DNA from 4 places in the Zafaria sp. Z1313 genome. Region 1 is predicted to be linked to each of the others. Evidence: riboswitches for the same ligand, from Rfam matches in the RefSeq annotation. Region 1 holds a riboswitch; each other region holds the start of a gene.
What was found. A riboswitch is a leader RNA that binds a small molecule or an ion and turns the genes downstream of it on or off. The one in region 1 is predicted to bind S-adenosylmethionine.

Region 1 (7,199 bases):
TCGCCACGATCGTGAACATCGCCGTGAAGAAGAGGGCCGAATCCAAATGAGCACCCCCGAGACCCCGTCGCGGAACACCCCGGAAGGAACCCCCATGAGCCACGGCACCCGCAAGGACCGCATCGAGCAGGAGGCCCTGCTCGCCGGACAGGCCGATCCGCTGACCCACACCCCCGTGCACCTGCTCGAGCTCGACGGGGTCGGGAAGCGGTACGGGAACATCATCGCGCTGCGCGACGTGACGATGGCGGTCGACGCCGGACGCGTCACGTGCGTTCTCGGCGACAACGGGGCCGGCAAGTCCACCCTGATCAAGATCATCGCGGGCCTGCACCAGCACGACGACGGCACGTTCAACATCCTCGGCGAACCGCGCCGGCTCTCCTCGCCGCGCGAGGCCCTGGACTCGGGCATCGCGGCGGTCTACCAGGACCTGGCCGTGGTCTCGCTCATGCCGATCTGGCGCAACTTCTTCCTCGGCTCCGAGCTGTCCACGGGGTTCGGCCCGTTCAAGCGCCTGGACGTAGAAAAGATGAAGCAGGTGACCAAGGACGAGCTCGCCGCGATGGGGATCGACCTGCGCGACGTGGAGCAGCCGATCGGCCAGCTGTCCGGCGGCGAGCGCCAGTGCGTGGCGATCGCCCGGGCCGTGTACTTCGGCGCGAAGGTGCTGATCCTCGACGAGCCGACCGCCGCCCTGGGCGTGAAGCAGTCCGGCGTCGTGCTGCGCTACATCCTCCAGGCCCGCGACCGCGGCCTCGGGGTCATCTTCATCACCCACAACCCGCACCACGCCTTCCCCGTGGGGGACCGCTTCCTGCTGCTCAAGCGCGGCCGCTCGATCGGCTACTACGAGAAGAAGGACATCACCCTCGAGGAGCTCACGGCGCAGATGGCCGGCGGCGCCGAACTGGCCGAGCTCGCCCACGAGCTCGAACAGCTCGGCGGCCACAGCGAGCTGGCCGAGGAGGTCAAGGCCGAGGCCCGGGAAACGTCGGAACACGCGCCGGACGCCGCCCGCAACCTGGCCTGATCCGCCGCTTCCACGACGAAAGGACGACATGAGGACACTGACCCTGGGACTGGCCGGCGTCGGACGCATCGGCGTCATGCATGCCCGGAACATCCTTGGACTGCGGGAGCGCTTCGCCGCGCGGGGGATCGGGCTGCGGCTCGTCCTCACGGACGTCGCCCTCGAGCACGCCCGGGCCACGGCGGAGCGGCTCGGCGCCGGACACGCGGACGACGTCGGGGCCCTCCTCGCGGGCGGGATCGACGGCCTGGTCGTGGCCACGGGGACGCAGACGCACCCCGAGCTCATCCGCGCCGGCATCGCGGCCGGGGTACCGGTGTTCTGCGAGAAGCCCGTGGCGGGAGACACGGCCTCGTCGCTGCCGTTGCTGCGGGAGATCCGCGAGGCGGGGGGTACAGTCCAGATCGGCCATCAGAGGCGCTTCGACGCCGGCTACCTCGAGGCCAAGCGGGCCTACGCGGCCGGCGAGCTCGGGTGGATCCACTCGCTGCGCGCCGTCACGGGGGACATGTTCCCGCCCTCGGTCGAGTACCTCGCCACCTCGGGCGGCCTCTTCCGCGACTGTTCGGTCCACGACTTCGACGTCATCCGCTGGATCATCGGGCGCGAGGTGGTCGAGGTCTACGCCCGCGGTTCCAACAACGGGGACCCGGCCATCGGCGCCGTCGGCGACGTCGACACGGCGCTGGCCGTCCTGACGCTCGACGACGGCACCGTGGCCACCGCGACCGCCACGCGTTACAACGGGGCCGGGCACGACGTCCGCCTCGAGATCCAGGGCTCGAAGGGATCGCTCGTCGTCGGACTCGACGAGCGCGCCGCGTTGCGCTCGGCCGAGCCGGGGACCGCCTTCCCGTCCGGGTCGCCGCACGAGACCTTCGCCGAGCGCTTCGCCCCCGCCTACAGCGAGGAGATGGCGGCCTTCGTGGAGCTCGTGCTGGGGGAGCGGGAGAACCCGTGTCCGCCCGAGGACGCCGTGGCGGCCTCCGCCGTGGCCGACGCCGCCCAGGAGTCCCTGGCCACCGGCGCCCCCGTCCGCGTCGATCCTCTCGCGGCACGGATCTAGCGGCCCCGTCCGCCACGCGAAGCGATGGCGGACGCGGGGCCGGTCTGGTGGCTAGGCTCGGTTCATGAGCGATTCCCCCTTCCACGTCACCCGGCGGCGCCTCGTTCCCGCCCCGCCCGCCGCGGTCTTCGGGCTTCTGGCCGATCCCGCGATGCATCCCGTGATCGACGGCTCCGGGACGGTCCGGGCCACGCGCGGCGGGGCGCCGGAGCGGCTCGGGCCCGGAGCCGAGTTCGGCATGGACATGCGCCTCGGCGTCCCGTACCGGATCAGCAACCGCGTCGTGGAGTTCGAGGAGGGCCGGCTCATCGCCTGGCGCCACTTCAGCGGGCACCGCTGGCGCTACGAGCTCGAGCCCGCCGAGGGCGGGACCCTGGTCCGCGAGACCTGGGACGCCTCCCGTCTCAAGCACAAGTGGCTGCTGCGGGTGCTCGGCTTCACCCGGACGACGCCGCGCAACATGGAGCGCACCCTCGAGCGCCTGGCAGCCCACTTCGCCGACGGGCGCGGGGACGCGGACGACGCCGGATCCTCCCCGGGAGCCTGAGCCCGCCCGGGCACGGGGCCGGGGCCCCGGCGTCGTCCTGGGCCTAGGCGACCGTGGTGCCGAAGGCGAGGCCCAGCAGGTAGGTCACGGCCGCCGCGCCGAGCCCGATCGCCAGCTGGCGCAGCCCCCGCTTGGCCGGCGATGCGCCGGAGAGCAGGCCGACGACGCCGCCCGTGCCCATGAGCGCGGCCCCGACGAGCACGACCGAGACCGCGACGGCGGCGAGGCCGGTCAGGCCCAGGAGGTACGGGATGATCGGGATCAGCGCGCCCGAGGCGAAGAAGCAGAAGCTCGCGGCGGCCGCCCCGAGCGCGGAACCGATCGTGTCCGGCTCGTCCTCCTCCTCGGCGGCCCTCTCCGGCTGCAGGGACAACGACGGATCGCAATCGCAGGAGAAGTAGCCCATGCGTTCGGCCGCCCGGTGCTCGGCCGCCTCGGCGCTCATGCCGCGGGCCTTGTAGACGAGGACGAGCTCGTTGGCGTCCAGGTCCAGGTCCGGCGCGGCGGAGAGCGTGACCTGGGTCGGGCGGGCGGCCTCCATGAGCTCGCGCTGCGAGCGCACGGACACGAACTCGCCGGCGGCCATCGACAGCGCCCCCGCCAGGAGCCCGGCGATGCCGGAGAAGAGCACGAGGGCGCTGGAGACGCCGGTCGCGCCGATGCCCATGACGAGGGCCAGGTTGGAGACCAGGCCGTCGTTGGCGCCGAAGACGGCGGCCCGGAAGTTGCCGGAGAGCCGGTGCCTTCCGCGCGTCGCGAGGCCGCGGACGACCTCCTCGTGCACGGCCTCGTCGGCGGCCATCTGGCGCGTCGCGTCGCGGTCGTCGGCGTACGGTGAGTTGCCCTCGGCGCGCTGGGCCAGCGCGAGGATGAACACGGAGCCGACGTGGCGGGCGAGGAAGCGCAGCACGATCCGGTGCAGCGAGGGGCGTGTGCGCTTGTCGGCGTGCTCGCCGAGCAGGGCCGCCCAGTGGCGTTCGTGGCGGAGCTCGGCCTCGGCCAGGCCCAGGAGGATCTCCCGCTCCTCGCCCTCGCGGTTGGCCGCGAGCTCGCGGTAGACGGCGCCCTCGGCCCGCTCGTCGGCGAGGTACTTGCGCCAGCGGCGGATGTCGCGGTGGGACGGAGTGCGGTGGACGGCGGTCGGGGCGGGGCCGTGGGGTACGGTGTCGCGCGGTTCGAAGCCGCGCTGTTCGGGGATGGGCATGGATCCTCGTTCGGTCGGTCGGCCCAGGCGGAGCCTGGGGGCGACGGTCGAGGATCTGGGTACGGCGAACCTCGGACCGCCACCGGCGGGCCGAAGGTCTCGCTCGCCCGGACCGTGGTCCGGGTGGATTGCCGGGCCACGCTCATCGTGGCCAGTATGTCGACAAGTCCGCTGCCTCCTCCGCCCGCCGTGGCGGGGGAGGGGCTGGAACTACTCCCCTTCAGCCGACCAGTATACGCGTGTGGCGTCCGCACTGCTCCGACGACGGCGGTTCCGTGAGGGTGAACGTGGCCGGAACGCCGCGGCGCTTCCCGGCCGCGGCGGTCCGGACGACGAGCCGGAGGGCGCCGCGGTCCCAGCGCGGCGCGGCGCAGGCGTTGGCCAGGGCGCGTTCCAGGGCGTGGGGGTCCTCGGCGAGGTACCGGTACCGTTCTCCGGCGACGTAGAGCGTCACGGTGCCGAGCTCCGTGTCCAGGATCGGCAGGACGGGGATCGGGCTGGACGCCACGGCGGGCCTTTCGCTGGACTCTTGCCCGTGCCGGCCGGCGCGGGCCGCTTCCTCATCCGAACCACCCATGAACCTGGGGTTGGTGCGCGGCCAGTCGGAGCTTGGCGCCGCGTCTCGTGAAGCTTCACACAGCGTAACCCCGCCCCCGCGGTGCGGGAACGGGGTTACGGAGCGTGACGGACCGGGGCGCCCGGGCGTCGGCCGGGCGGCCGGGGCCGGATCAGTGGGGCCGGCGCGCGGGGCCGGGTCAGCGGGCGGCGGTCTCCTCGAGGGACACGCCCTCGGTCTGAACGCGCCCGGCGACGCGGTCCTCCCAGGCCGCGGTCACGTCCCGGCTCGTGGCCGGGGTCGCGAGGCTCACGGCGACGTAGACCACGATGGAGGCGGCGAGGCCGACGTAGATCGGCTCGTTCGCGTAGACGCCGTCGTAGGGAGCGTCGCCCTGGATCTCCAGGATGATCATGGTCCCCAGCGTGAAGAGCGTGCCCGCGGCCATCGACCAGGCGGCGCCCGTGCCGTTGCCGCGCTTCCAGAGCAGGCCGCCGAGGATCGCCACGAGGAGGCCGCCGACGAGGATGTCGTAGGCGATGGTCAGGGCCGCGACGACGTCCTTGACCATGATGGCCAGGAGAATCGTGACGACGCCGAGGCCCAGGACCCACCAGCGGTTGGCGCGGACGTCGTGCTCGGGGTTGGTGCCCGAGTTGACCTCGATCTTCTTGCCGAACCAGCCGGCGACGAACGGAGTGACGTCGGTGCGGGCCACCGTCGCGGCGGCGATGAGCGCGCCGGAGGCCGTGGACATCATGGCGGCGACGGCCGCGGCCAGGACGATGCCGCCGACGGCGACGGGCAGGAGGTTCATGGCCACTTCCGCGTAGACGACGTCCTTGCCGCCCTGGGTGAGGTCGATCTCGGGCAGTGCCACGCGGGCTGCCATGCCGATCACGGCGCCGGCGATGCCGTAGAGCACGCAGTAGAAACCTGCCGTGGCGCCGCCCCAGCGGGCCACGCGCGGTGTGCGGGCGGTGAAGACGCGCTGCCAGATGTCCTGGCCGATCAGCAGGCCCAGGGTGTAGACCACGAAGAACGTGATGATGGTCTGGACTCCGATGCCGTCCCAGCTGAAGAAGGCCTGGCGGGCGCGCTCCTCGATTCCGCCGGACAGACCGCCGAAGCCGCCGGCCGCGGCGATCGTGAAGGGGAGCATGAGGGCGAAGACGCCGACGGTCTTGATGACGAACTGGACCTGGTCGGCGAGCGTGATGGACCACATGCCGCCGATCGTGGAGTAGACGAGCACGATCGCTCCGCCGACGGCGATGGAGGCCTCGCGCTCCCAGCCGAAGAGGACGATGAAGATCGTGGCGTACGCGCCCGTGGAGGTGGCGCAGAGCATCAGAGTGTAGGCGAGCATGACGACGCCGGAGGCGTTGGTGGCGTTGTGGTTGCCGTAACGCAGCGTGAGCATCTGGGAGACCGTGAAGATCTTCAGGCGCTGAAGGACGGGCGCGAAGGCGAGGCTGAGGAGCATGACGCCCACGCCGATGGCGATGACGAGCCAGGCGCCGGAGATACCGTGCTGGTAGCCCAGGCCCACGCCGCCGACGGTGGAGGCGCCGCCGAGGACGACGGCGGCCATGGTGCCGGTGTAGAGCATGGGGCCGAGCCGGCGGCCCGCGACGAGGTAGTCGCTCGAGTTCTTGGTGCGCGACTTCCCCCACCAGCCGAAGGCCAGCATGGCGGCGAGGTAGGCGACGACGATCGCGATGTTGATGATTTCCATGGGGAGGGTGTCTTCTCGAGAGGGGAACGGTGTGAGCTGTTTCACCACTGGTAAACAACTGTTGCCACACAGGCTAGTGTGATTCGAGTTACAGGTCAATTGTCCTAAGCTGTCTTTCATCCCCGAAGACCCGTCCGACCCGCCGGAGGCGCTGCCCATGAAGGCCCTGCCCGTTGAGCCCAGCAACGCGCCGATCGCGATCGGCTCGCGCATCCGGGCGGCCCGCCATGCGCAGCGGATGACGATCGAGCAGGTCGCGGCGTCGACGGGGCTGACCAAGGGCTTCCTGTCCCGCGTCGAGCGCGACCTGACCTCGCCGTCGGTCGCCTCGCTCGTGACGCTGTGCCAAGTGCTCTCCGTCTCGGTCGGCGAGCTCTTCGCCCAGCCCGAGACCCACCTCGTCCGCCTCGCGGAGGCGCCCCGGGTTTCGCTCGGCGGCAGCGGCATCGAGGAACGCCTCCTCACCGCTCGCTCCGAGCGCCGCCTGCAGGTCATCCGTGCCGTGATCGAGCCCCGCGGGGCGGGGGAATCCGAGCTGTACTCCGTGGACTGCGAGGCCGAGGTCCTCCACGTCGTCTCCGGGCGCTTCATCATCATCTTCTCCAACGACCGCTTCGAGCTCGAGGCCGGCGACTCGGTGACGTTCCCCGGGCGCGAGCCGCATACGTGGATCAATCCGACCGACGAGGAGGCGGTGGTCCTGTGGACGCTCGTCCCGGCGGCCTCGAGGTGAGCGCCCCGCAGCGCTCGGGCCGCTGAGCCGTGCCCGCCGAGGCACCGCCGGGCGGCCGGGGGCACGGTCCCTCCGTGGCGGAACAGGAGCGGACGAGCCGGCGCATCGTCGTCGTCTCGTCCCTGCCGTTCGCGGCGCTGCGCGCCCGCTTCGAGGAGCTCGTCCCCGCGCTCGACCTCGCAGGAGCGGAGGACGACGCCGGGGCCGGGCTCGCGTGGGAGGCCCTGCGCGGCGGGGCGGAGTGGCCGGCGGAGTACGGCCTGCTGCGCTTCGGGGCCGAGGACCCGGGGGCGGTCCTCCGCCCGGCCGCCGTGCGCCGCTA
Region 2 (7,199 bases), on a different contig from region 1:
ACGTGGACGCGCCCTGGCCGGCTGACGTGAGGCCGGCCGGACCGGACCACGTGGCCCCTACCGGCCCGGAGGCCGGCGCGAGGGACCCCGACCTCACGTTCCGCGGACTCCGCGCGTCTACCCGGTGATGGACACCCACCAGCCCTTTGACCACCTCGTGAAGGCCTACGGCCCGATGGTGCTGCGCGTCTGCCGCGCTGTCCTCGGCCCCCACGCCGATGCCGAGGACGCATGGCAGGAGACCTTCCTGTCCGCCCTCCGCGCCTACCCCGGCCTGCCGGCCGACGCCAACGTGGAGGCCTGGCTCGTCACAATCGCGCACCGCAAGGCCATCGACGCCGTCCGCGCGACGGCGCGGCGCCCCGTCCCGGCGGAGGTGCTCCCGGAGCGGCACTCCACGCTCGGGATCGCCACCGATCCGGACGAGGGTCTGTGGAGGGCGCTCGCGGGCCTGCCGCCCAAGCAGCGCGCCGCCGTCGCCTACCACCACGTCGCCGGGTTGCCGCACCGCGAGGTCGCGGACATCCTCGGTGGCACGCCGGAAGCCGCCCGCCGGGCATGTGCCGACGGCGTCGCCAAGCTGCGCGCGGCGCTCTCCTCCAACGCGGCCAACTCGGCCAACGGGTCCACCGTGGTCAGCGGGGCCAGCGCGTCCACCGAACCCACCGAGTCCCCGAAAGGAGCCGCACGATGAACACCGGATCCCGCTCCCACGACGCCGACCGGCAGCCCGATCTCCCCGGGGGGTTTCCATCCGGCCTGCTCCCCGGGCTCGGGGCCGGCCCCGCGGTCCTCGCCGCCCTGGGCGACCGGCTGGCAGCGCGTGCCGAGTCCGAAGGCCTCCTCGACGCCTCCTACCGCACCGTCGATTCCCCGTTCGGCCCGCTGCTGCTCGCGGCGACGGAGCGCGGCCTGGTCCGCGTCGCGTTCGCCGCCGAGGGGCACGAGGCGGTGCTCGGGGACCTCGCGGCCCGGCTGGGTCCGCGGATCCTGGCTGGCGGCACGCGGCTCGACACGGCGGCCCGCCAGCTCGAGGAGTACTTCGCCGGCCGGCGGCGCGGCTTCGAGCTGCCGCTGGACCGCGCGCTCTCGAGCGGCTACCGGCGCGAGGTCCACGAATACCTGCCGCACATCGGCTACGGCAGCACGGCGAGCTACGCGGAGATCGCCCGGGCGACGGGCCGTCCGCGGGCCGTGCGGGCGGTCGGCACGGCGTGCGCCACCAACCCGCTGCCGCTTGTGGTCCCGTGCCACCGCGTCCTGCGCAGCGACGGCACCCTGGGCGGCTACCTCGGCGGCCCCGAGGCAAAGGCCGCGCTGCTGGAGCTCGAGCGGGCGGCCGCGTGAGCGCTGCCGCGCAGTCCGTCCGGCTCGAGCTCGAGCCGGGCCCGGGCGGGCTGGATCCGCTCCACGTGCTCGCGGTGCTGCGCGCCCACGCGGTGCCGGGCGTCGAGCTGGCCTCCGGGACGGACCCGGACGACGCCGGGGCCACCTTCCGCCGCCTCGTCCCCTGTTCCACGGCTTATGTCGAGGCGACGTTGCGCTTCACGCGGGAGCTGGTCCTCGTCGACGCCCGGGGGCCCGGCACCCCGACGGCTGGCGGGGATCCGGACTGGGCGGACGAGCTGGCCTCCCGGATCCGCGCCTGGCTGGACCTCGACGCGGACCTGGGCCCCGTCGTCGGACACTTGCGGCGCGATCCCGCGCTGGCCCCGCTCGTCGCGGCCCGGCCCTCGCTGCGCCGCGTGGGGTTCCTCGATCCCGTCGAAGCGCTCGCGACGACGATCCTGGGCCAGCAGGTCTCGCTCGCCGCGTGCCGGACGTTCTCGGGCCGGCTCGTGCAGGCCTTCGGCCGCGACGGGCCCGGCGGGCTGCGGATCTTCCCGGACGCGGCCGAGCTGGCGGAGACGGACCCCGGGCACTTGCACACCGCCGTCGGCATCACGGGGCAGCGGGCCCTGACCCTGCACGCGGCGATGGCGGCCCTCGCCGCGGCGATGCCGGTAGCGGGCCTGGATCCCCGCGGCGGCCCCGGGTTCCCGCTGGCCCGCGCGGAACTGCTCGGCCTGCGCGGGATCGGCCCGTGGACCGCGGACTACCTGGCCGTGCGGGCCGGCTTCGACCCCGACGCGTTCACGCCCGGGGACCTCGTCCTCCGCCGGGCCCTGGGACGCGTCGATGCGCGCGCGGCCGAGGAGCGCTCGCACGCCTGGAGCCCGTACCGCGCCTACGCGCTGTTCCACTGCTGGGCGGCTCAGCTGCCCGGATAGGCGCCTACTCCGGGAAGATCTGCCCGATCGGCTCGCGCTTCTCGGCCTGGAAGGTGTCCTCCGCGCGGCCGTGGGCCCAGTAGGCGGAGAGCGACATCCGCTGGCGCGGGACCCCGCGCTCGTCCGCGAGGTAGCGGCGCAGGGCCTTGATCATCTCCCGCTCGCCGTGCCCGAAGACCTGGACGTCGCCGTCGAGCCACTGCCCCGCCATGACGGCCGCGGCCAGCCGCGTCGTCTCGGGGCTGAACGTGCCGCCGCGGTGCAGCCAGCGCAGCTCGATGCCCGCCGGGGCGGAGAGCTCGAGCTCGTCGGCGGCAGAGGCCACCTCGAGGTAGGCGATGCCGCGGGCGTCCGGCCCCATGGCCTCGAGCGCGGAGGCGATCGCGGGCAGGGCCGACTCGTCTCCGGCCAACAGGTGCCAACCGGCCGCCGGGTCCGGGGAGTACATCCCACCCGGGCCGTTGAAGCAGAGCTTGTCGCCGGGCTGCGCGGCGGCCGCCCACGGACCGGCGATGCCCTCGTCCCCGTGGACGACGAAGTCGATCTGCAGCGTCCCGGCGTCCGGGTCGACGGAGCGGACGGTGTAGGTGCGGCGCACGGGCATCTGCTCGGGCTCCAGCCGGGAGCGGAGCTCGTCGAGGTCGTACGGGGGCTCGAGGCCGAGCGCGGGATCGGCGAAGAGCAGCTTGACGTACTTGTCCGTGGCGTCCTTGTCCTGGTAGCCGGCGAAGCCCTCGCCGCCGAGGGTCAAGCGCACCATGTGCTCGGAGAGCCGCTCGGTGGCGAGGACCTCGAGGACGGTCTGGGGGCGCTGCGGACGCGGGGCGGGGGAAACGCTCATGCTGAGGACACACTCCTTCGGGCCGGCCGCGGGCCGGCGGTTGCCTTTTGTCCACCCAATCCCACGAATCCCGTCAATGCAAACGCCCCCGCCCCGGACGGCGTCCCGGACGGACTCCAGGCGGCTTGCATCTTGAGAATGATTCTCAATAGACTGGCCGCGTGAGCCTCCATCTCCTCTCCTCCCTCGACTTCCACTGCCGCGACCAGGCGCTCACCCGCCTCCGCGCCGACCACCCCGACGCGGTCGTCGTGGTGCACGACCTGCTCGAAGGCGAACGGGTACTATGCCGCACGGACATCCCCGGGCGCTCGCCCTGGCCGTGGACCCCGCATCCGTCGAGGACCAGCTCTGGGACCGCCACACGCTCTGGGAATCCGGGCTCAGCAGCCTGCCCGCCGACGACCGCACGGCCGGCGAGTTCCTGATCGAGGCGTTCGCGCAGTGCCGCGAGGTGCTCCTCGTCGAGGGCCTCTTCGCCCACCTCCTCGGCGGCGGCTCCGCGGGCTGCCAGTCCGGTGGGGCGGGGTTCGTCCAGGCATGCAGCTCATCGCCGAGATCGCCCCCACGGGCCCGCCTGCTCCACGCCGAACTCGGGCCGGGCACGGAGCCGCCCACGCCTGGCTCCCGGGGACCCTTCGGCACGGTGGAGCTCCGCGCCGGGCGGCCTCTGCAGGCGAACCGCTTCCGCGCGACCCTGCCCCGGATCGCCGAAGGCGTCGCCTGGCTGCGCGGCGACGTCTGGCTCGCCGACTCCCCGACCGCGCGGCTCGGCGTGACCGGGATCGGACCCCGCGTCTGGATGGAGCACCTCGGCACGTGGGGCCGGCGGGCGGCCGGGACCCGGCTCCTGATGACCGGCCCGGACATGGCCGGTGCCGCCGAGGAGGCCGCCGCGGCCCTCGCCGCCTGCGAACTCACCGACGCGGAGCTGTCCCGCGCCGGGACCACCGGGGCGCCGCACGGCGCTCCGTCCGAGAACGGCAGCACGATCCCAGGAGGAACCCCATGAAGGTCCGCAACTCGCTCCGCGCCCTCAAGTAGCAGCCCGGCGCGCAAGTGGTGCGCCGCCGCGGCCGCACGTTCGTCATCAACAAGGCCAATCCGCGGCTCAAGGCGCGCCAGGGCTGACCGTCCCGGTCCGGTGCGGTCCGGTGCGTTGCTTGCCGAAGCGTCGCACCGGGCCGCTAGGATGGAGGCAGCTTCACGAGATGCGGCCACACGCAGGGCTCCGACCCGGCCGCGCACCAACCCCATGCTTCACGGGTGGTTCGGATGACGAAGCGGTCCGGTGCAATACCGCTCCGGGCAAGAGCAACGGAAGGCACACCTTCATGAACGCACCCGACGGCAGCTGTCGCAGCTACCGCGACGGACACGACATCTACCCGCTCCGCCTGGCCCGCGCCCGGAAGGACCCCACCGCGTGGCAACCGGCCCACGTCACGGCGTTCCTTCCCGGTTTCCGGGTGGCCGTGATGACGGCCGGTCTGAAGGTCGCACGCTACACGGCCCATGACGTGGCCGAGATCGTCCGGCTCCTGAACCTGGCCGGCCAACGGCTCGACCACCGCGTGCGCTGGGCTTCCGAGCCGTTCGAGACGCTGTGGTGGCATTGCGCCTGGAACGAGGCGGCCCGGATCCTCGGCGTCCCGGAGGACCCCGGCGTCGGGGCCGGCCGCCGCTACTTCAGCCTCTCCAGCGACGAGCTGGCCCCGTGCGATCTGGAGCACGATCCGGAACTCGGCCTGCGGTTCGTCGAGGTCACGGCGGGCCTGCTGCACAGCGGGGCCTGAGCCGCCCTCAGCGGAACAGCGGCTCTCCAAGGAACCCGGCGAGCGCCTCGCGGTGCTCGGCCGGGATGCGCAGCAGTCGCTGTTCCGCAGTGGAGAAGAACGCCAGGGTCGTGATCGCGCGCACGCAGACGCCGCCGTCGACGGGATCGTGGAACTCGTAGGCGATGTCGAACGAGGCGGGCTTGACCGAGCTGATCCAGACGTCGACCCGGGCCGGGACGTTGCGGTAGTCCAGCGGGGCCACGTAGCGGACCCGGTGCTCGACGACGAGCGTCTGCGTGTCGGCCGGAACGGTGGAGAACAGCTCGACGACGGGCTCGGCGCCGGGCTTGCCCGTCCCGCCCGGCACGCCGAAGGCCGCGATCCGCGCCTCCTCCATCATGCGGACCAGGTTGACGTTGTTGATGTGGCCGTAGGCGTCCATGTCGCCCCACCGCATCGGCACGCCGACGCTCAGGCGGCGCCCGCTCACGGCGTCTTCCGCGGCAGGACGGGCATCGCCGAGGTGGGCGGCCCCGCGACACGTTCGGGTTCCAGCAGCCCCAGCCGCTCGAGGCCCTCGCAGATCCCGGCACCGTCCGGCGCGTACACCCACGGCGTCCCCGGGGTGGAGTCCATGGTGCCCATCGAGCGGCCGCCGGCCAGGACGGCTTCCGACGGCGTGAGCTGGCGGATCGCGATCGCCCGCACCTGCCCGGGGTGGCGGCGGGCGAACTCGGCGTAGATCTCCGGATCGTGCTGTCCGTCGTCGCCGACCAGGAGCCAGCTGATGTGCGGGAACTGGGCAGCCAGGCGGCGCAGCTGGTCCACCTTGTGCTGCTGCCCCGAGCGGAACCAGCGCCCCTCGGTCGGCCCCCAGTCCGTCAGCAGGAGCGCTCCGGCCGGGTAGAGGTTGCGGGAGAGGAAGCGGGTGAGGGTCGGGGCCACGTTCCAGGCGCCCGTCGAGAGGTAGAGCACCGGGGATCCCGGGCGGGTGCGCATGAGCCGCTCCATCATCACGGCCATGCCGGGCGTCGCGACGCGCGCGTGCTCGCTGAGCACAAAGGAGTTCCACGCGGCCAGCAGCGGGCGCGGGAGGGCGGTGACGACGACGGTGTCGTCGATGTCGGAGACGACCCCGAAGTCGATCGAGCGGTCGACGACGAACACGGACACGTCCGCGGGTTCCGAGGACTCGCTGCGCAGGGTCACCGCGTGCCAGCCGGGCGCCAGGTCCACCGTGATCTTGACGTCGAGGACGCCTCCGCGGTCGGCGTCGACGCGGAAGGTCCGCCCGCCGATCTCCGCGACGACCTCGGCGTGCGGGATGGGCGGGGAGATGAAGTTCCTCCAGCCGCGGACGCCGTCGGAGACGACCTTGGACTTGGGCAGGCCGTTCGTGAACGCGCCGGGCCGGGCCAGGACGATACGTGCGAAGACCCGCACCCAGCCGTCGGCCCCGCTGACGCCGTAGCCGCGGAAGGGCAGGACGGTGGCCACGAGTCCGCGGCTCCGGCCGCCTCGCTCGCGGAACGCGTGCCATCCGTCTTCAAGGCGGACCCCCAGGTGGCGGGCGTGCTTCACGGTGTTCGGTGCTGCCATGGCCCCAGTCTTTCACGCACGCGGCCGTGGGGCCGTCACCGCGCGGCGGCGGAAACGGGCACCGAAAACCCCTCGCATTCTTCTACATTCTGTAGAACAATGGGCGGCATGATGTTTGAACACGAGGACGGCCAGCCCGTCATGATCCTGGACACCGAGCAGTGCTGGACGCTGCTGGGACGCACCCACCATGGCCGGATCGCGCTCAGCGTCGCGGGCAACGTGGACATCGTCCCGGTCAACCACGCGGCCCACGAGGGGAAGCTCTACTTCCGCACGGCCCCCGGGAACAAGCTGGCCGGGCTCACCATCAACCCGACGGTCGCGTTCGAGTCGGACGGCATCCTGAGCGACCAGGCCTGGTCCGTCGTCGTCCGCGGCACGGCCCGGGTCCTGGAGACCGAGGCGGAGATCGAGCTCGCCCGCGCCGCCGGCGTCCGCCCCTGGGTCCAGACCCTCAAGGACACGTGGGTGGAGATCACCCCGCGCGAAGTCACGGGCCGCCACTTCCTCCTCGGCAACCAGCCGGAACAGCTCGACGAGTCCTGACCCCGCCCTAGCGGAACGCCGCGTGGCCCGTGAGCCGCTGGCCGAGGATGAGCAGGTGCACTTCGTCGGTGCCCTCGTAGGTGCGCACCGACTCGAGGTTGTTGGCGTGGCGCAGCGGCGAGTGCTCGAGCGTGATCCCGTTGCCGCCGAGGATCGTGCGCG
Region 3 (7,199 bases), on a different contig from region 1:
GTGACGATGTTCCAGGCCACGCGCCCACCGCTGAGATGGTCCAGGGTGCTCAGCTGGCGGGCGAGCTGGAACGGATCGGACTGGATGACCGAGCTCGTCACCGCCAAGCCGATGTGCTCCGTCGCACCGGCGAGCGCGGACGCGAGGACCAGCGGATCGTTGGAGGGGACCTGCAGCCCGCGGCGGACGTGGGAGGCCCACCCGCCTTCATGGTCGCCGTAGAGTCCGACGACGTCGGCGAAGAAGAGCGCGTCGAACCGCGCGGCCTCGAGCTCCCGGGCCAGGTCCTTCCACAGCGACAGCTCGTTGTAGCGGTGCTGCTGCGCCTCGGGGTGGCGCCACTGTCCACCGAGGATGTGGCTGGGGGTGTTCATGAGGAAGGCGCTGAGCAGCAGCCGGGGGCGGCGGGACGGTGCGGTCATGTCTCTCCTGGGTGGGGGCGGGGGGCGCGGGCGTGCCGGGCGGCGTGCCGGTGCGGGGCTAGAGGCGCTTGTCGAGCCGGCGGCCCAGCCGGGTCCCGGCGATCTGCACGAGCTGGACGAGGGCGATCATGAGGATGATCGCCAGGAACATCACGCCTGTCTCGTAGCGGTAGTAGCCGTAGCGGATCGCGAAGTCGCCGATCCCTCCTCCGCCGACGAGCCCGGCCATCGCCGAGTAGCTGATGAAGCTGACCGTCATGATGGTGACGGAGCCGATGAGCGCGGGCTTGGCCTCCACGAGCAGGACGTCGCGGACGATCTGCCCGCGCGTGGCGCCCATCGCCCGCGCGGCCTCGACGACGCCCGTGCCCAGGTGGGTGAGGTTCTGCTCCACGAAACGGGCGAAGTACGGGATCGCGTTGATCGTCAGGGGGACGATCACCGCCGCCGTGCCGATCGTGGTGCCGACGATGAAGCGGGTGACCGGGATGATCGCGATGAGCAGGATGAGGAACGGGAAGGAGCGCATGGTGTTCACGAGCCCGTCGACGATCCGGTGCAGGCGCGGCCGGGGCTTGAGCCCGTGGGGGGACATCGAGTAGAGCCAGATCCCCAGCGGGGTGCCGAAGAGGACGGCGAGGGGGATCGAGACGAGCAGCATGGCGAACGTCTGGCCCATCGCGACGCCGATCTCGGGCAGGAGCTCGACGATGCGGGAGAGGTCGATCCCGGTGGTGTTGGCCGTCGCGGCGGCGAGGACGGGGCTAGGCATGGGAGAGCTCCTCGGTGGCGTTCGGTCCGGCGGCGCGCTGCGCAGCATTCCCGCGCGGGGCGCGGTCCAGCTGGATGTCGTCGGAGATCAGGTAGCGGCCGATCGCGGTGGCCGGCTCGAAGCCGGGCCGCTCCAGCTCGGCCAGGTCGAAGCGCTCCACGAGCCGCCCGTCCTCCATCACCGCGACGTTGTCCGCGATGGCCTTGATGACGTTCATCTCGTGGGTGACGATCACGGTGGTGATGCCGAGCTGCGCGTTGATGTCGGAGAGGTACTGCAGCACGGAGGCGGTGGTGCGGGGGTCGACGGCGGAGGTCGGCTCGTCGCAGAGCAGCACCTTCGGCTCGGTGGCCAGGGCGCGGGCGATCGCGACGCGCTGCTTCTGGCCGCCGGAGAGCCGGGCCGGGTAGGAGCCCGCCTTGTCGGCGATGTCCACGATCGCGAGGGCCTCCTGGGCGCGGCGCGTGCGCTCCTTCTTGCCCACTCCGGCGAACTTCAGGCCCAGCTCCACGTTCTGCAGGGCGGTGCGGTTGTTCAGCAGGTTGAAGTGCTGGAAGATCATGCCGATCTGGTGCCGTGCGCGGCGCAGCTCCTCGTCCCCCAGCGCGGTCAGTTCCGTCCCGTCGACGACGACCCGACCGGAGGTGGGCCGTTCGAGCAGGTTGATGTTGCGCAGCAGCGTGGACTTGCCGGCGCCGGAGAAGCCGATGATCCCCTGGATGGATCCTCGGGGGATCTCGAGGGAGACGCGGTCGACGGCGGTGAAGTCGGCGTCGCCGGTCGTGAAGACCGTGGAGACGTCGTGGAGGCTGATCATCGGGTGCTCCTTGACTGATCGGGGGACGCCGCGGCGGGCGCGAGGCGGTACCTGGCTCCCCGGTGGGTGTCCTTGAGGCGGTCGCCGGCACCGAAGAGCTTGTTGCGCAACGTGCCGGGGGCGTATTCGGTGGGGTAGGCGCCGCGGGCCTGCAGCTCGGGCACCACGAACTCGACGACGTCCTCGAAGCTGCCGGGCGTGATCGCGTAGGCGAGGTTGAAGCCGTCGACGTCGGTCTCGTCGACCCAGGAGATCAGCTCCTCGGCCACCGAGGCCCCGGAGCCGACGATCCGCGGACCCATGCCGCCGATCCCGGCGAACGCCGCGAGGTCGCGGACCGTCCACGCGCTGCCGTCGTCCTTGCGCGCCTGCTGGAAGTTCGCGACGGCGGACTGGATCGCGTTCGACTCCACGTCCCCGATCGGGGAATCCAGCTCGTAGCGGGACAAATCGATCCCGAGCCAGCCGGAGAGCAGGACGAGGGCCCCCTCGTCGGAGGCGTAGGACTGGTACTCGTCGTGCTTGGCCCGGGCCTCGGCGTCCGTGGCGGCGGTGATGACGGTGAGCATCGTGTAGATCCGCACGTCGTGGCGGTCCCTGCCCGCGGCCTCGACGGCGTCGCGGATGCGGGCCACGGAGGCGCGCAGCAGCTCCTTGGTGGGCGCCCCCACGAAGACGGCCTCGGCGTTTCCGGCCGCGAACCCGATGCCCCGCGGGGAGGCCCCGGCCTGGTAGACGACGGGGACGCGCTGCGGGCTCGGCTCGGTGATCGCGATGCCCGGGACCTTGAAGAAGCGGCCCTCGTGCCGGATCGGATGGACCTTGGAGGGATCCGTGAAGACGCCCGCCGCGCGGTCGCGGACCACGGCGTCGTCCTCCCACGAGCCCTCGAGCAGCTTGTAGACGACCTCGAGGTACTCGTCCGCGTGGTCGTAGCGGGCATCGTGCTCGAGCTGGTCCTCCTGGCCCATGTTGCGCGCGGCCGAGGGCAGGTAGCCGGTGACGACGTTCCATCCCACGCGGCCGCCCGTGAGGTGGTCCAGTGTCGCGAGCCGGCGGGAGAACGGGTACGGGTGCTCGTAGGCGGTGCCCGCGGTGACGCCGAAGCCGAGGTGCTCGGTGACGAGGGCCATCGCGGAGACCAGCAGGAACGGGTCGTTGACGGGGACCTGCGTGCCCTGCCGCAGCGCCGCCTCGTCCGAGGCCCCGTAGACGTCGTAGGTGCCCAGGACGTCCGCGATGAACACACCGTCGAAGAGGCCCTTCTCCAGGGTCTTGGCGAGGTCTGCCCAGTAGCGCAGGGTGTTGTACTCGGCCGAGCGGTCCTGCGGGTGGCGCCACAGGCCCGGGGACTGGTGGCCCACGCAGTTCATGTCGAAGGCGTTGAAGCGGACGTGTCGGCGTTGCGGAATGCTCATGGGGTCCTCCTGGACGGGTCCGTCCCGGCGGTGCCGGACGGGACGGGTTCTGCGGACGGGGGCGCCGACGGGGCGGCGCGGAGGGCCGCGGGCGGCGCTGACGGTGGCATGCGGCGTCCTACGCGTAGCGGACCGGGACGTCGCCGACGGACTCGAACCACGCCGGCGCGGTGCCGTTGACCTCGTAGTCCCCGACGATGCGGGCCTTGTAGATGGCGGGATTGTGGGTGGCGATGGTCCGGGCGTTGCGCCAGTGCCGGTCCAGGTTGCAGCCGGCGGCCGTCGAGGACGCGCCGAGCCCGTCGAAGAGCTTGGACGCCGAGGACAGGACGATCGGCTGGACCACGGTCTGGGCCCGATCCGCGACGAGCTCGCAGACCGCGAAGCGCTCCTCGGGGCGCAGCCCCGGATCGGCGAGGACGGCCTCGACCTCCTGGACGGCGGCGACGACGACGGAGTCCACGGCGAAAGCGTTCGCCGAGATCTCCCCGATCACCTGCAGGACCTGCGGCTCCCGCCGCGGCGGCACGCCCGTCCCCGTGCTGAACGCGCGCGTGCGGGCCTGCACGGCCGAGCGGGCGTCGGCGAGCGCGGCGCGGCAGATGCCGGCCTGGACGGCGAGCAGGACCAGCTGGAACACGGCGGACTCGGGGTGGGCGGCCAGGTCCTCGGGGCCGAGCAGGGTGTCGACGGGGACGTCCTCGAAGTGGGTCGAGCCGGTGCCCGTGAGCTGCTGGCCGAAGCCGTCCCAGTCGTCGAAGATCTTCACGCCCGAGTGCTGGGTCGAGACGATCCCGACGTGCCGCCCCTCCGCGGACGGATGCGAGGCGGCGACGGCGACCCAGTCGGCGAAGATCGTTCCGGTGCAGTAGTACTTCTTCCCGCTGATCCGCAGCCGCCCCTCGCCGGCCTCGGCGAAGACGGTGTTGTGCCCGCCGAGGGGGTTGCCGCCGCGCTCGGTGTAGGCGTTGCCGACGAGCTGGCCGGCCGTGAAGCGCGCGAACCAGCGCTCCCTCACGGCCTCGTCGGGATGCTTCAGGACGAGCTCGGTGAAGCCGATGTGCGCGCGCAGCAGGTGCGCGACCTGGGAGTCGGCCTCCGCGAGCTCGATCAGCAGGCGGAACGTGTCCGTCAGCGAGGCCCCGTGGCCGCCGTGCTCCCGCGGGACGCGCAAGGCGCCGAAGCGGGCCCGGTTGAGCCAGCCCACCTGCTCGAATGGCAGGATGCGCTGGGCGTCCCGCTGGGCGGCTCCCGCGGCGATCTCCGCGAACACGGGGCGGAACTGCGCCGCGAGCTCCTCGTAGGCCTCCCCCACGGGGACGCCCGGCGTGAGCTTGAGCAGGTGGCGCGGTTGCGGCGCGGATTCGTCGACGGGCAGGCCCTCGGCGACGTGGACGGTGTCGAAGGCGTCGGTGGTCCCGGGCAAAGAAGTCATGGCGATCTCCATCGGTCCTGGCGGTAGCACCTTCCTCCCGTTCCCGGGAAGGGGTTGCTGCGGCGTCACGGAGCCAGATCTCTCGGCCGCTCTGGATGGTTTGTTGCGTCCATTCTGGACACGATCGCGGCCCGGACGCGAACGCGACGGCCTCCGGACCGGCCCGCCCGGGGCGCCGAGCACGGCGAACGGATCGAACATCAGGGCGGGGAAACCGCCAAACAACGCGGATTCTTCACCGACCGACCTCCTCGGACGGACCCCGCGAAACAATTCGCAACGAAGACGCCATTCTTTGCCGCGCCGCCGTCATGTGACGTTCACTGGAAGGGCAACCATCCAGAGCGGCCGAGAGATCTGGCTCGACGACGCCGCAGCAACCACCCCGACCGGGACCGGTGCTACCGCCAGGACCGATGGAGATGATCATGACCGCTGCACCCGCCCCCACGACCGCCGGGCCCGCACGCCTTGTGGCGCCGGAGTCCCCGGGCCCGACCGGACGCCCCGGGACGCCTCGGACCGCCGCCGGGGCCGCGCTGCCCGTCGCCTTCGAGGCCCTCACCCGCTCGTTCGGCTCCGGCGACTCCGCGCGCACGGTCCTGGCCGGCATCGACTTCGAGGTCGCCGCGGGCGAGGTCCTGGCGATCCTCGGCCCCTCCGGCTGCGGCAAGTCGACCCTGCTGCGCGCCGTCGCCGGGCTCGACGCTCCCACCTCCGGGCGCGTGGCGATCGGCACGGAGCCGGTCAACGGCCTCGACGAGCGCACCGCCGTCGCCTTCCAGGAACCCCGGCTCCTGCCGTGGCAGTCGGTCCGCGCCAACGTCGAGCTCGGGCTGCCGCGCGGCACGTCGAAGGCGGAGGCCGCCCAGCGCGTCGACGAACTGCTCGAGCTCGTCGAGCTCGGACCCTACGCCGGCCACCGTCCGCGCGAGATCTCCGGGGGCATGGCGCAGCGCACCTCGCTGGCCCGCGCGCTCGCCCGCCGCCCCGGCGTCCTGCTCCTCGACGAGCCGTTCGGCGCCCTCGACGCCCTGACCCGGCTCAAGATGCAGGACCTGCTCCTGGACATCCACCGCGCCCACCCGGCCACCGTCCTGCTCGTCACCCACGACGTCGACGAGGCCCTCCAGCTGGCCGACCGGATCCTGGTGCTCGGCCCCACCGGGAGCGGCCAGGGAGCGGGAATCGCCCAGGTCCTCGAGGTCCCCGGCGAGCGCCCGCGGGACCGCGCCTCGGCCGAGCTCGCCGCGCTGCGCTCCTCCCTCCTGGAGACGCTCGGCGTCGACCCGCACCGCCGCTGAACCACACCCGCACGACTTCCGGCCCCGCGCCGCGCCCGAGCCGGGCGGCCCCGGGAAGCCGGGCCCCGGCGTCGTTCCCTGGACGCCGCCCGCCATCACCACCACAGCAAAGGACCGTTCCATGACCCGCACCGCTTCCGCCCACCTGTCCCGCCGCCGCCTCCTGGGCCTCGGCACCGCCGGCGCCGCCGCCGTCCTGCTCGCCGCCTGCGCCGGCGAGGGATCCGGGCAGGCCGGGGCCGCCACGGCCGCCGGCGACGCCGCGGGATCCGGCGCCACCACCCTGAACATCGACTTCGCCACCTACAACCCGCTGAGCCTGGTCATCAAGGAGAAGGGCTGGCTGGAAGCCACGCTCGCCGACCGCGGCGTCACCGTGAACTGGATCCAGTCCGCCGGCTCGAACAAGGCCAACGAGGCGCTGCGCGCCGGCGCGGTCGACGTCGGCTCGACCGCAGGCTCCGCCGCCCTCCTGGCCCGCGCCAACGGTTCGCCGATCAAGGTCGTCAGCCTCTACTCGCAGCCGGAATGGGCCGCGCTCGTCGTCCCCTCCGGATCGCCCATCACCTCCGTGGAGGAGCTCAAGGGCAAGCAGATCGCCGCCACCAAGGGCACCGACCCCTACTTCTTCCTCGTCCAGGCGCTCGAGGAGGCCGGGCTGTCCATCAACGACGTCACGGTGCAGAACCTGCAGCACGCCGACGGACGCGCCGCCCTCGAGAACGGCTCCGTGGACGCGTGGGCCGGGCTCGACCCGATCATGGCGGGGGCCGAGGAGGCCGGCGCGACGCTGCTCTACCGCAACCTCGACTTCAACACCTACGGATTCCTCAACGCCACCGAGGAGTTCCTGGAGGCCTCCCCCGAGCTCGCGCAGGCCGTCGTCGACGCCTACGAGAAGGCCCGCGGATGGGCCGCCGAGAACCCGGAGGAGACGGCCTCCATCCTCGCCGGCGTCGCCGGGCTGGACCAGGCCGTCGCGGACAAGGTCATCCTCGAGCGCTCCAACCTCGACGTCGACCCCGTACCCG
Region 4 (7,199 bases), on a different contig from region 1:
GCATCCTGACCTCCTGGAACTCGCTGCTGCTCGGCGCCTCGCGGCTGATGTTCTCGCTGGCCCGCTCCGGCATGCTCCCGGCCTGGTTCGGCCGCCTGCACCCCAAGTACTCCACGCCGCACAACGCCCTGATGTTCATCGGCGCGCTGAGCTTCATCGCGCCGTTCTTCGGGGCGGAGATGCTCGGCTGGCTCGTGGACTCCGGGGCGCCGAGCATCGTGCTGGCCTACACCCTCGTGGCCGTGTCCTTCCTGATCCTGCGCCGGCGCGAACCGGGCATGGACCGGCCGCTGCGCATCGGCGGCCGTGGCCAGGGCGGCATCGCGATCGGCATCGCCGCCGTGATCCTCGGCGCCGCGCTGTTCAGCCTCTACATGCCGGGCATGCCCGCGCAGCTCGGCCTGCAGCCGTGGATCCTGTTCGGCCTGTGGTGGGTCGTCGGACTCGTCTTCTACCTGCGCGTTCCCGGTGGGGTCGCGGCCGGGGAGGACGCGGAGGAGCGTTTGCTCGCGAAGCTGCGCGGCAAGTAGCCCGTGCCCGGTCCGGACTGCGGCGTCCGGTTCCGCGCAGTCCCGTCCTGCGGGGGCTCGTTTCGCGGCGCTCCGGCCCGTGGCGCCCCGGCCCGCCACGCCGCGACGGCGGCGAGCAGCAGGCCCGCGCACAGGACGGCGCCGTGGGCGATCCGCAGGCCGGCCGGGGCGAAGAACTGCGGCAGGTAGAGGGCCAGGGCGCTCCCGGCGAGGACCCCGCCCCAGCGCGCGAGGGGGCCGGAGCTCAGGAGCGCGCGGGCGAACTGGACGCCGACGACGGCGAGGCACGCCAGGCCCAGCCCGAACGTGGTCATCGCGAACGGCGCGTAGCGGAATGCGTCGGCGATGGACAGGACCGCCGGGTCGCCGGTCTCGACGGCGTAGCGCCCGAGCTCGTTCAGGCCGTACGCCTCCGCCCCGTAGTAGGGCAGCAGGAGGACGACGGCGGTCCACGCCCACGCCTCCATCGCCCGCCCCGGGCTCGGGGGTCCTTCGGAGACGTGGTGGGCGGCCCTGCCCGGGCCGGCCGTGCCCGAGCCCGCGGAACTCGTCCGGTCCGCGCCGGCAGCTCGGCTTTCGGCGGCGGCGCGGAGCCCGAAGGCCAACAGCGTGAAGCCGGCCATGCCCAGCGCGTGGGACGCGAGCCAGGCCGTCGAGGCGAAGTCCGCGGCGCCCTCGGGTCCGGCCTCGGGGCCGTAGGGGCGCAACGCCGGATAGAGGATGAAGGCCAGGCCGGACGCGGCGTAGAACGCCGCGGTCGTGCGGTCCGGAGTGAGATGGCGGCGCATGGACTGCCCTTTCTGTGAGCGCTGCTCTCTATTGATGGTTCGAGTGTCCACCCGGCGTCGGCGAATTGCAAGAGCGGTGCTCACTTAAGTGACCGGTGATCCCGAATATGGCAAGCTGTCTCCATGCCCCAGGGACCCACGCCGCGGCAGCGCGCCCGCGCCGACAACATCGCCCGGATCAAGGAGCTCGCCCTCGGGCAGCTCGCCGAGTCCGGGGCCGCCGATCTCTCGCTCCGGGCGATCGCCCGCGAGCTGAACCTGGTCTCCAGCGCCATCTACCGCTACTTCCCGAGCCGCGACGAGCTCATCACCGCCCTCATTGTCGACGCCTACAACGACCTCGCCGCGTCCCTCGAGGCGGCCGGCTCCATGCGCGCCCCGCATCGCGTTCGGTGGTCGGCCGTCACCGGCGCCTTCCGTTCCTGGGCCCGGGAGCAGCCGCATCGATTCGCGCTGGTCTACGGCTCGGCGATCCCCGGCTACCGGGCCCCCGGCAACACGATCGAACCCGCGGCCCGCGTGGTCCGCGCCTTCTGCGCCCCGGCGGTCCGGGGTCCGGGCGCCCGGTTGCCGGGAGGGGCGGCGGATGGGCTGGCCGGGCAGCTCGACGTCTTCGCCGACGCCGTCGGCGTGGAGCGCGACCCCGATGCCGTGCTCGATCTCGCAGCGGCGTTCGCGAGGATGGTCGGCGCCGTCCAGCTCGAGCTCAACGGCCATTTCGTCGGCACCTTCGACCCGGCCGACGCGCTCTTCTCCCGGCTCGCCGAGCGCGAGGCGGATGCGCTGGGACTCTAGCCCCGGCGTCGTCCTCCGCCGCCCCGCCCGTCCCCCGGCGCCCCGGGACTAGAGCCGGTCCACCGGCACGATCTCGACGTCCCGCAGCGCGCCCGCGTCGGCGACCGCCCGGAGGTAGGTGCAGGCAGGCTGGCGGCGGCGGTCGGTCGGGGAGCCGGGATTGAGCAGGCGCAGGCCCGTCTCCGCGACCGTGTCCCACGGGATGTGGCTGTGCCCGAACACCAGGACATCGGCGTCCGGGAACCGCTGCGCGCAGCGCGCCTCCCGCCCGCGCGCCGGCCCCGTCTCGTGGGTCATCGCGAAGCGGACGCCGTCGAGCTCGAAGCGCGCCGTCTCCGGCAGCCGCGCGCGCAGGCCGGGCCCGTCGTTGTTCCCCCACACGCCGATCAGGCGCCGCGAGCGCGCCTCGAAGGCGTCGAGCGTGGCCTCGTCGACCCAGTCACCGGCATGCAGGACCACGTCGGCGTCCTCGATCCGCTCCCAGAGCTCCGGGTGCAGTCCGCGGGCGCGCAGGGGCAGGTGGGTGTCGGCGACGATCAGCAAGCGGGTGGCCATGCCCCCATCGTGGCACGGGGCGCCGGGCGTCCGGGGCCCGCCTAGCATGGTGGGCATGGAGCGGACGACGGCGGAGCGCGCGGCCTGGTGGATCAGCGAGCTGTATGCGCCCGCCGTCGTCGCGACCGCGTACCTGCTGAGCCGGCCCCTCGTCGTGCCGGGCATCGGCTGGCCGCACGCCCTCGTCGCGGTCCTGTTCACCACGGTGCTGCCCTTCCTCGGGGTGCTGTGGTTCGCCCGCGGCGGCGTCGTCTCGAGCCGGCACATCCCCAAGCGGCGGCAGCGCTACTGGCCGTTCCTGACCTCCGGCTTCTCGATCCTCGGCGGGGTGTGGACGCTGCGCCTCATGGACGCGCCGGACGCGTTGTTCCTCGATCTCGGCGGGATCTTCACGGGGCTCGTGCTGTGCCTCGTCGCGAACGCGTTCTACAAGGTCTCCGTGCACACGGCCGTCGCGGTCTACGTGGCGCTGCAGTTCCTGGGGCCCGTGCCGGCCGTGGGGGTCGCCGGGCTCGCGGCGGCGGCCGCGGTGGGCTGGTCGCGCCTCGTCCTGCGGGCGCACACCCCCGGCCAGGTGGCGGCCGGGGCGGCGATCGGCGTCGCGACGCACCTGCTCCGCACGCTCGTCTACGGCTGAGGCCCGCCGCCCCGGCCCCGCATCACGATCCCGATTTCCGTTGTATGAGCGGCCCATCACCGCCCGGGAGTGGATAACGTGGGGGGATGGCGGGTGACGGATCGCGATTGGTGTTCGGCTGCATGGGACTCGGCGGCGGGTGGGACGACGCGCCGCCGGACGCCGGCGACCTGGCCACCGCCCACGCCGCGGTCGACGCGGCCCTCGAAGCGGGCATCACCCTCTTCGACCACGCCGACATCTACACGCGCGGCAAGGCGGAAGAGGTCTTCGGCCGGGTCCTCGCGGAGCGGCCCGGCCTGCGGGACGATATCGAGCTGCAGTCCAAGTGCGGGATCGTGCTCGCGGGCCCCGACGGGTCGGGCGGCCGCTACGACTCCTCGCCCGCCGTCCTCACGGCCCGCGTCGAGGACATCCTGCGCCGGCTCGGGATCGAACGGCTCGACGCGCTGCTGATCCACCGCCCGGACCCGCTGACCCCGATGGAGGACGTCGCGGCCGCGTTCGCCGGGCTGCGGGACGCCGGCAAGGTCGGCCGGCTCGGCGTCTCGAACATGTCGGCGGCCCAGATGCGCGCGCTCCAGGACGCGCTCGGCGAGGCGCCGGCGGTCAACCAGCTCGAGATGGGCCTGCACCGGCGCGATTGGCTCGAGTCCCAGGTCCTCGTCAACCACCCCGAGGGCGGGGCGCTCTCCTTCCCCGAGGGCACGATCGAGTACTGCCGCGCGGAGGGCGTGGAGCTGCAGGCGTGGGGCGCGCTGGCCCAGGGGCGCTACTCGGGCAGGAGTACGACGCCGGAGCCCGGCCCGGGTGCCGCGCCCCGCCCCGGGAGCGGGGCGGCGTCGCCCGAGGAGGAGGCGTCCGGCGTCGTCCGGGAACTCGCCGACGGCCTCGGCTGCGCGCCCGAGGCCGTGGTGCTGGGATGGCTCATGCGCCACCCGGCCCGGATCCGCCCGGTCATCGGCACCACGAACCCGGCGCGGATCGCCGCGTGCGCCGGCGCGGAGCGGGCCGCCGCGGCCATGGGGGCCGTGGACTGGTACCGCTTGTGGACCGCGGCCCGGGGGCGCCCGCTGCCGTAGGGTCCCGCCGTCGTCCGGCCCGCCGCGGCCGCTCGGGCCGGCCTCAGTCGGCGTTGACCGCGAGCTCGACGCTGACGGGGGTCGGCCGGGCGAAGAGGTCCAGCACCGGGCAGCGCGCGTCGACGACCTGGTGCAGCTCCTCGTAGCGCTCGGGGGTTTCCGGCCCGTTGAGGTGAACGGTCAGGCGCACCGCCGTGAAGCCGGGGCGCGTGTCCGGATCGGCGCCGAAGATCCCGCGGACGTCGAGGTCGCCCTCCGCCGTGATCTCGAGCGAGTCGATCGCGACGCCGAGCTGGTGCGCGTAGAGCCGGTAGACCACGACCTGGCAGGACACGAGCGCGCCGAGGGCGTACTCGACGGGGCTCGCGTCCGAATCGTCGCCGGCCAGCGCGGCGGGCTCGTCGACGACGAACTCGTGGCGGCCCGCCGTGACGCGCGTGGCGACGGAGCGCTCCGAGACGCCGTGGGCGCGGTAGACGGCCTTCGCGTTGGCCGTGTCCTCGCCGATGCGGCCCGCCCAGAAGGACGCGGCGTCGTCGAGGCGGCGGGCGCGCTCGGCGTCGAGGTCGGTGGTCCTCGGGGTGGCGGATCCGGTGGGAGACTGCTGGCCGGTGCCCGCAGCCTGTTCTGTGGTGGAGGTCATGTTGGGTCCTGCCCTTCGCGTCGTGGCGCATGCGGGCGCGTGCGCCGTACTTACGCCCGCCGCCGCGGCGGGCGTCGAATCGTCACCTGGGGCACCCCGCTACAGCGAGGAGGGTTGCCGCCCGACCGGCCAGGGCCTTCAGGCCGGGTCTCTTGATTCCTGGCCACGAGTCTCACGCTCCGGCCCGGGCCGCGGCAAGGACTTCCGTCACGCGGGGTCACCTCGTCATCCGCCGTCACGGGAGGCGGCCAAGGTCACGTGGCCTGCAGTTGTGCAAAGATTGCACTGGTGCATAAACTGTACCCATGCATGATTCACCCCTGAGCCTGCGCGAGCGCAACCGCCTCGAGACCTGGCGGGCCGTCCACGAGGCGGCCTCGGCCCTCGCCCTCGAGGACGGCCTCGCCGCCGCCACGGTCGATTCGATCGCCCGCCGCGCCGGCATCTCCAAGCGCACGTTCTTCAACTACTTCCCCTCCAAGGAGGACGCCGTCCTCGGGATGCGCGCCCCCGAGCTCCGGCAGGAGTTCATCGAGCGCTTCCGCGCCTCGGACGCCGAGCTGCTCGAGCGCACCGTGCGGCTCATGGCGGAGGTCCTGTCCACCGTGGTCGGCGATGGGAGCCGCTTCGAGCGCCGCAAGGAGCTCGTCGGCCGCTACCCCGAGCTGCGCGGGCGCGTGGTCCAGCACCTCAACGACGCCGAGGTCCTCGTGGACTCGGCCGTCAACGACCGCCTCAGCGAGGACCCGGCCACCGTCTCCGCCGAGCTCGGCGAGGACCCCGCGGCCCGCCGCGCGCTGCTCATGGCCGCCGCCACGATCGTCCGCTTCACCTACCGCCAGTTCCCCGGCGCCCCGCTCGAAGAGCTCGGCGCCCACCTCGGCGAATCCACCGACGTCTTCAGAAAGGTCCTGCGTCCCCGGCCATGACCACTTCCACCACCACGCCCGGCACCACCGCGCAGCCGCCCGCCCCCGAGGCGGACCGCAAGAACCACCTCGTCCTGCTCTTCGGCGGCCTCATGGTCACCATGCTGCTCGCCTCCCTCAACCAGACCGTGCTCGCCGCGGCCCTGCCGACGATCGTCGGCGAGCTGCACGGCGTCGAGCACATGGCCTGGGTCATCACGGCCTTCATCCTGGCCTCGACCGTGATGATGCCCGTCTACGGCAAGCTCGGCGACATGTTCGGCCGCAAGCCGCTCCTGCTCTTCGCGATCATCGTGTTCATCGGCGGCTCCGTGATCGGCGCCCTCGCCCAGGACATGAACGTGCTCATCCTCGGCCGGGCCATCCAGGGCATCGGCGGCGGCGGGCTCATGATCCTCTCGCAGGCGATCATCGCCGACGTCGTCCCCGCCCGCGAGCGCGGGAAGTACATGGGCATCATGGGCGGCGTGTTCGCCTTCTCCTCCGTCGCCGGACCACTGCTCGGCGGCTGGCTCACGGAGGGCCCGGGCTGGCGCTGGACGTTCTGGATGAACATCCCGCTCGGCGTGCTCGCCGTCCTCGCCGCCGTCTTCCTGCTGCACATCCCGCGCCCCTCCGCCGCCCAGCGCGGCCGGATCGACTACCTCGGCATGGCGCTCCTCGCCGTCGCGACGAGCGCACTCGTCCTCGCCGGCACGTGGGGCGGCGGGACCTACGCGTGGGATTCCCCGACGATCCTCGGCCTCTTCGCCGCGGCCGCCGTCGCCGGCGCCCTGTTCGTGTGGGTCGAGTCGCGCGCCGCCGAACCCGTCCTGCCGCTGGCCCTCTTCCGCAACCGCAACTTCAACCTGACCACGGTCGCCGGGCTCATGACCGGCATCGCCATGTTCGGGGCGATCGGCTACATGCCGACCTACCTGCAGATGGTCACGGGCTTCGGCCCCACCGAGGCCGGCCTGCTCATGATCCCCATGATGGGGGGCCTCCTGGTCACCTCGGTCCTCGTCGGCCGCCGCGTCTCGGTCACGGGCCGGTACAAGGCCGTCATGATCACGGGAACGCTCGTCACCGCGCTGGGCCTGGTCCTGCTCTCCACGATCCACGCGGACGCCCCGGTCGCCCTGATCTGCGCGTACCTCGCCGTCATGGGCATCGGCCTCGGCGCGAGCATGCAGCTGCTGACCCTCGTGGCGCAGAACTCCTTCCACCTCTCGATGGTCGGCACCGCGACGGCCGGGCA

Region 2: it holds a riboswitch for S-adenosylmethionine, as region 1 does, so the genes downstream of both, ACQ3I4_RS15005 (hypothetical protein) here and ACQ3I4_RS10705 (hypothetical protein) in region 1, are expected to answer to the same signal.
Region 3: it holds a riboswitch for S-adenosylmethionine, as region 1 does, so the genes downstream of both, ACQ3I4_RS09925 (ABC transporter ATP-binding protein) here and ACQ3I4_RS10705 (hypothetical protein) in region 1, are expected to answer to the same signal.
Region 4: it holds a riboswitch for S-adenosylmethionine, as region 1 does, so the genes downstream of both, ACQ3I4_RS08420 (OsmC family protein) here and ACQ3I4_RS10705 (hypothetical protein) in region 1, are expected to answer to the same signal.

The regions. Positions count from the first base shown of each region.
Region 1 is NZ_JBNWUK010000010.1:9,777-16,975, reverse strand. Features, by position in the region: gene ACQ3I4_RS10730 (ABC transporter permease) at 1-50, shown strand, start outside; gene ACQ3I4_RS10725 (ATP-binding cassette domain-containing protein) at 95-1,033, shown strand; gene ACQ3I4_RS10720 (Gfo/Idh/MocA family oxidoreductase) at 1,062-2,099, shown strand; gene ACQ3I4_RS10715 (SRPBCC family protein) at 2,164-2,646, shown strand; gene ACQ3I4_RS10710 (VIT1/CCC1 transporter family protein) at 2,690-3,850, opposite strand; gene ACQ3I4_RS10705 (hypothetical protein) at 4,071-4,358, opposite strand; SAM riboswitch class IV at 4,371-4,480, opposite strand; gene ACQ3I4_RS10700 (sodium:solute symporter) at 4,606-6,144, opposite strand; gene ACQ3I4_RS10695 (helix-turn-helix domain-containing protein) at 6,302-6,877, shown strand; gene ACQ3I4_RS10690 (hypothetical protein) at 6,952-7,199, shown strand, end outside; gene ACQ3I4_RS10685 (hypothetical protein) at 7,197-7,199, opposite strand, start outside.
Region 2 is NZ_JBNWUK010000022.1:22,572-29,770, forward strand. Features, by position in the region: gene ACQ3I4_RS14975 (RNA polymerase sigma factor) at 128-694, shown strand; gene ACQ3I4_RS14980 (methylated-DNA--[protein]-cysteine S-methyltransferase) at 691-1,347, shown strand; gene ACQ3I4_RS14985 (DNA-3-methyladenine glycosylase 2) at 1,344-2,270, shown strand; gene ACQ3I4_RS14990 (siderophore-interacting protein) at 2,275-3,111, opposite strand; gene ACQ3I4_RS14995 (GTP-binding protein) at 3,398-4,123, shown strand; partial or broken gene ykgO (type B 50S ribosomal protein L36) at 4,120-4,242, shown strand; SAM riboswitch class IV at 4,314-4,432, shown strand; gene ACQ3I4_RS15005 (hypothetical protein) at 4,446-4,907, shown strand; gene ACQ3I4_RS15010 (acyl-CoA thioesterase) at 4,915-5,379, opposite strand; gene ACQ3I4_RS15015 (App1 family protein) at 5,376-6,488, opposite strand; gene ACQ3I4_RS15020 (pyridoxamine 5'-phosphate oxidase family protein) at 6,597-7,037, shown strand; gene ACQ3I4_RS15025 (acyl-CoA dehydrogenase family protein) at 7,045-7,199, opposite strand, start outside.
Region 3 is NZ_JBNWUK010000008.1:95,720-102,918, reverse strand. Features, by position in the region: gene ACQ3I4_RS09950 (NtaA/DmoA family FMN-dependent monooxygenase) at 1-422, opposite strand, end outside; gene ACQ3I4_RS09945 (methionine ABC transporter permease) at 481-1,194, opposite strand; gene ACQ3I4_RS09940 (methionine ABC transporter ATP-binding protein) at 1,187-2,011, opposite strand; gene ACQ3I4_RS09935 (LLM class flavin-dependent oxidoreductase) at 2,008-3,429, opposite strand; gene ACQ3I4_RS09930 (acyl-CoA dehydrogenase family protein) at 3,548-4,864, opposite strand; SAM riboswitch class I at 4,870-4,966, opposite strand; SAM riboswitch class I at 5,197-5,287, shown strand; gene ACQ3I4_RS09925 (ABC transporter ATP-binding protein) at 5,293-6,168, shown strand; gene ACQ3I4_RS09920 (aliphatic sulfonate ABC transporter substrate-binding protein) at 6,290-7,199, shown strand, end outside.
Region 4 is NZ_JBNWUK010000006.1:147,714-154,912, forward strand. Features, by position in the region: gene ACQ3I4_RS08390 (APC family permease) at 1-530, shown strand, start outside; gene ACQ3I4_RS08395 (hypothetical protein) at 452-1,318, opposite strand; gene ACQ3I4_RS08400 (TetR/AcrR family transcriptional regulator) at 1,442-2,113, shown strand; gene ACQ3I4_RS08405 (metallophosphoesterase family protein) at 2,162-2,668, opposite strand; gene ACQ3I4_RS08410 (phosphatase PAP2 family protein) at 2,724-3,305, shown strand; gene ACQ3I4_RS08415 (aldo/keto reductase) at 3,392-4,387, shown strand; gene ACQ3I4_RS08420 (OsmC family protein) at 4,431-5,030, opposite strand; SAM riboswitch class IV at 5,072-5,188, opposite strand; gene ACQ3I4_RS08425 (TetR/AcrR family transcriptional regulator) at 5,336-5,959, shown strand; gene ACQ3I4_RS08430 (MDR family MFS transporter) at 5,956-7,199, shown strand, end outside.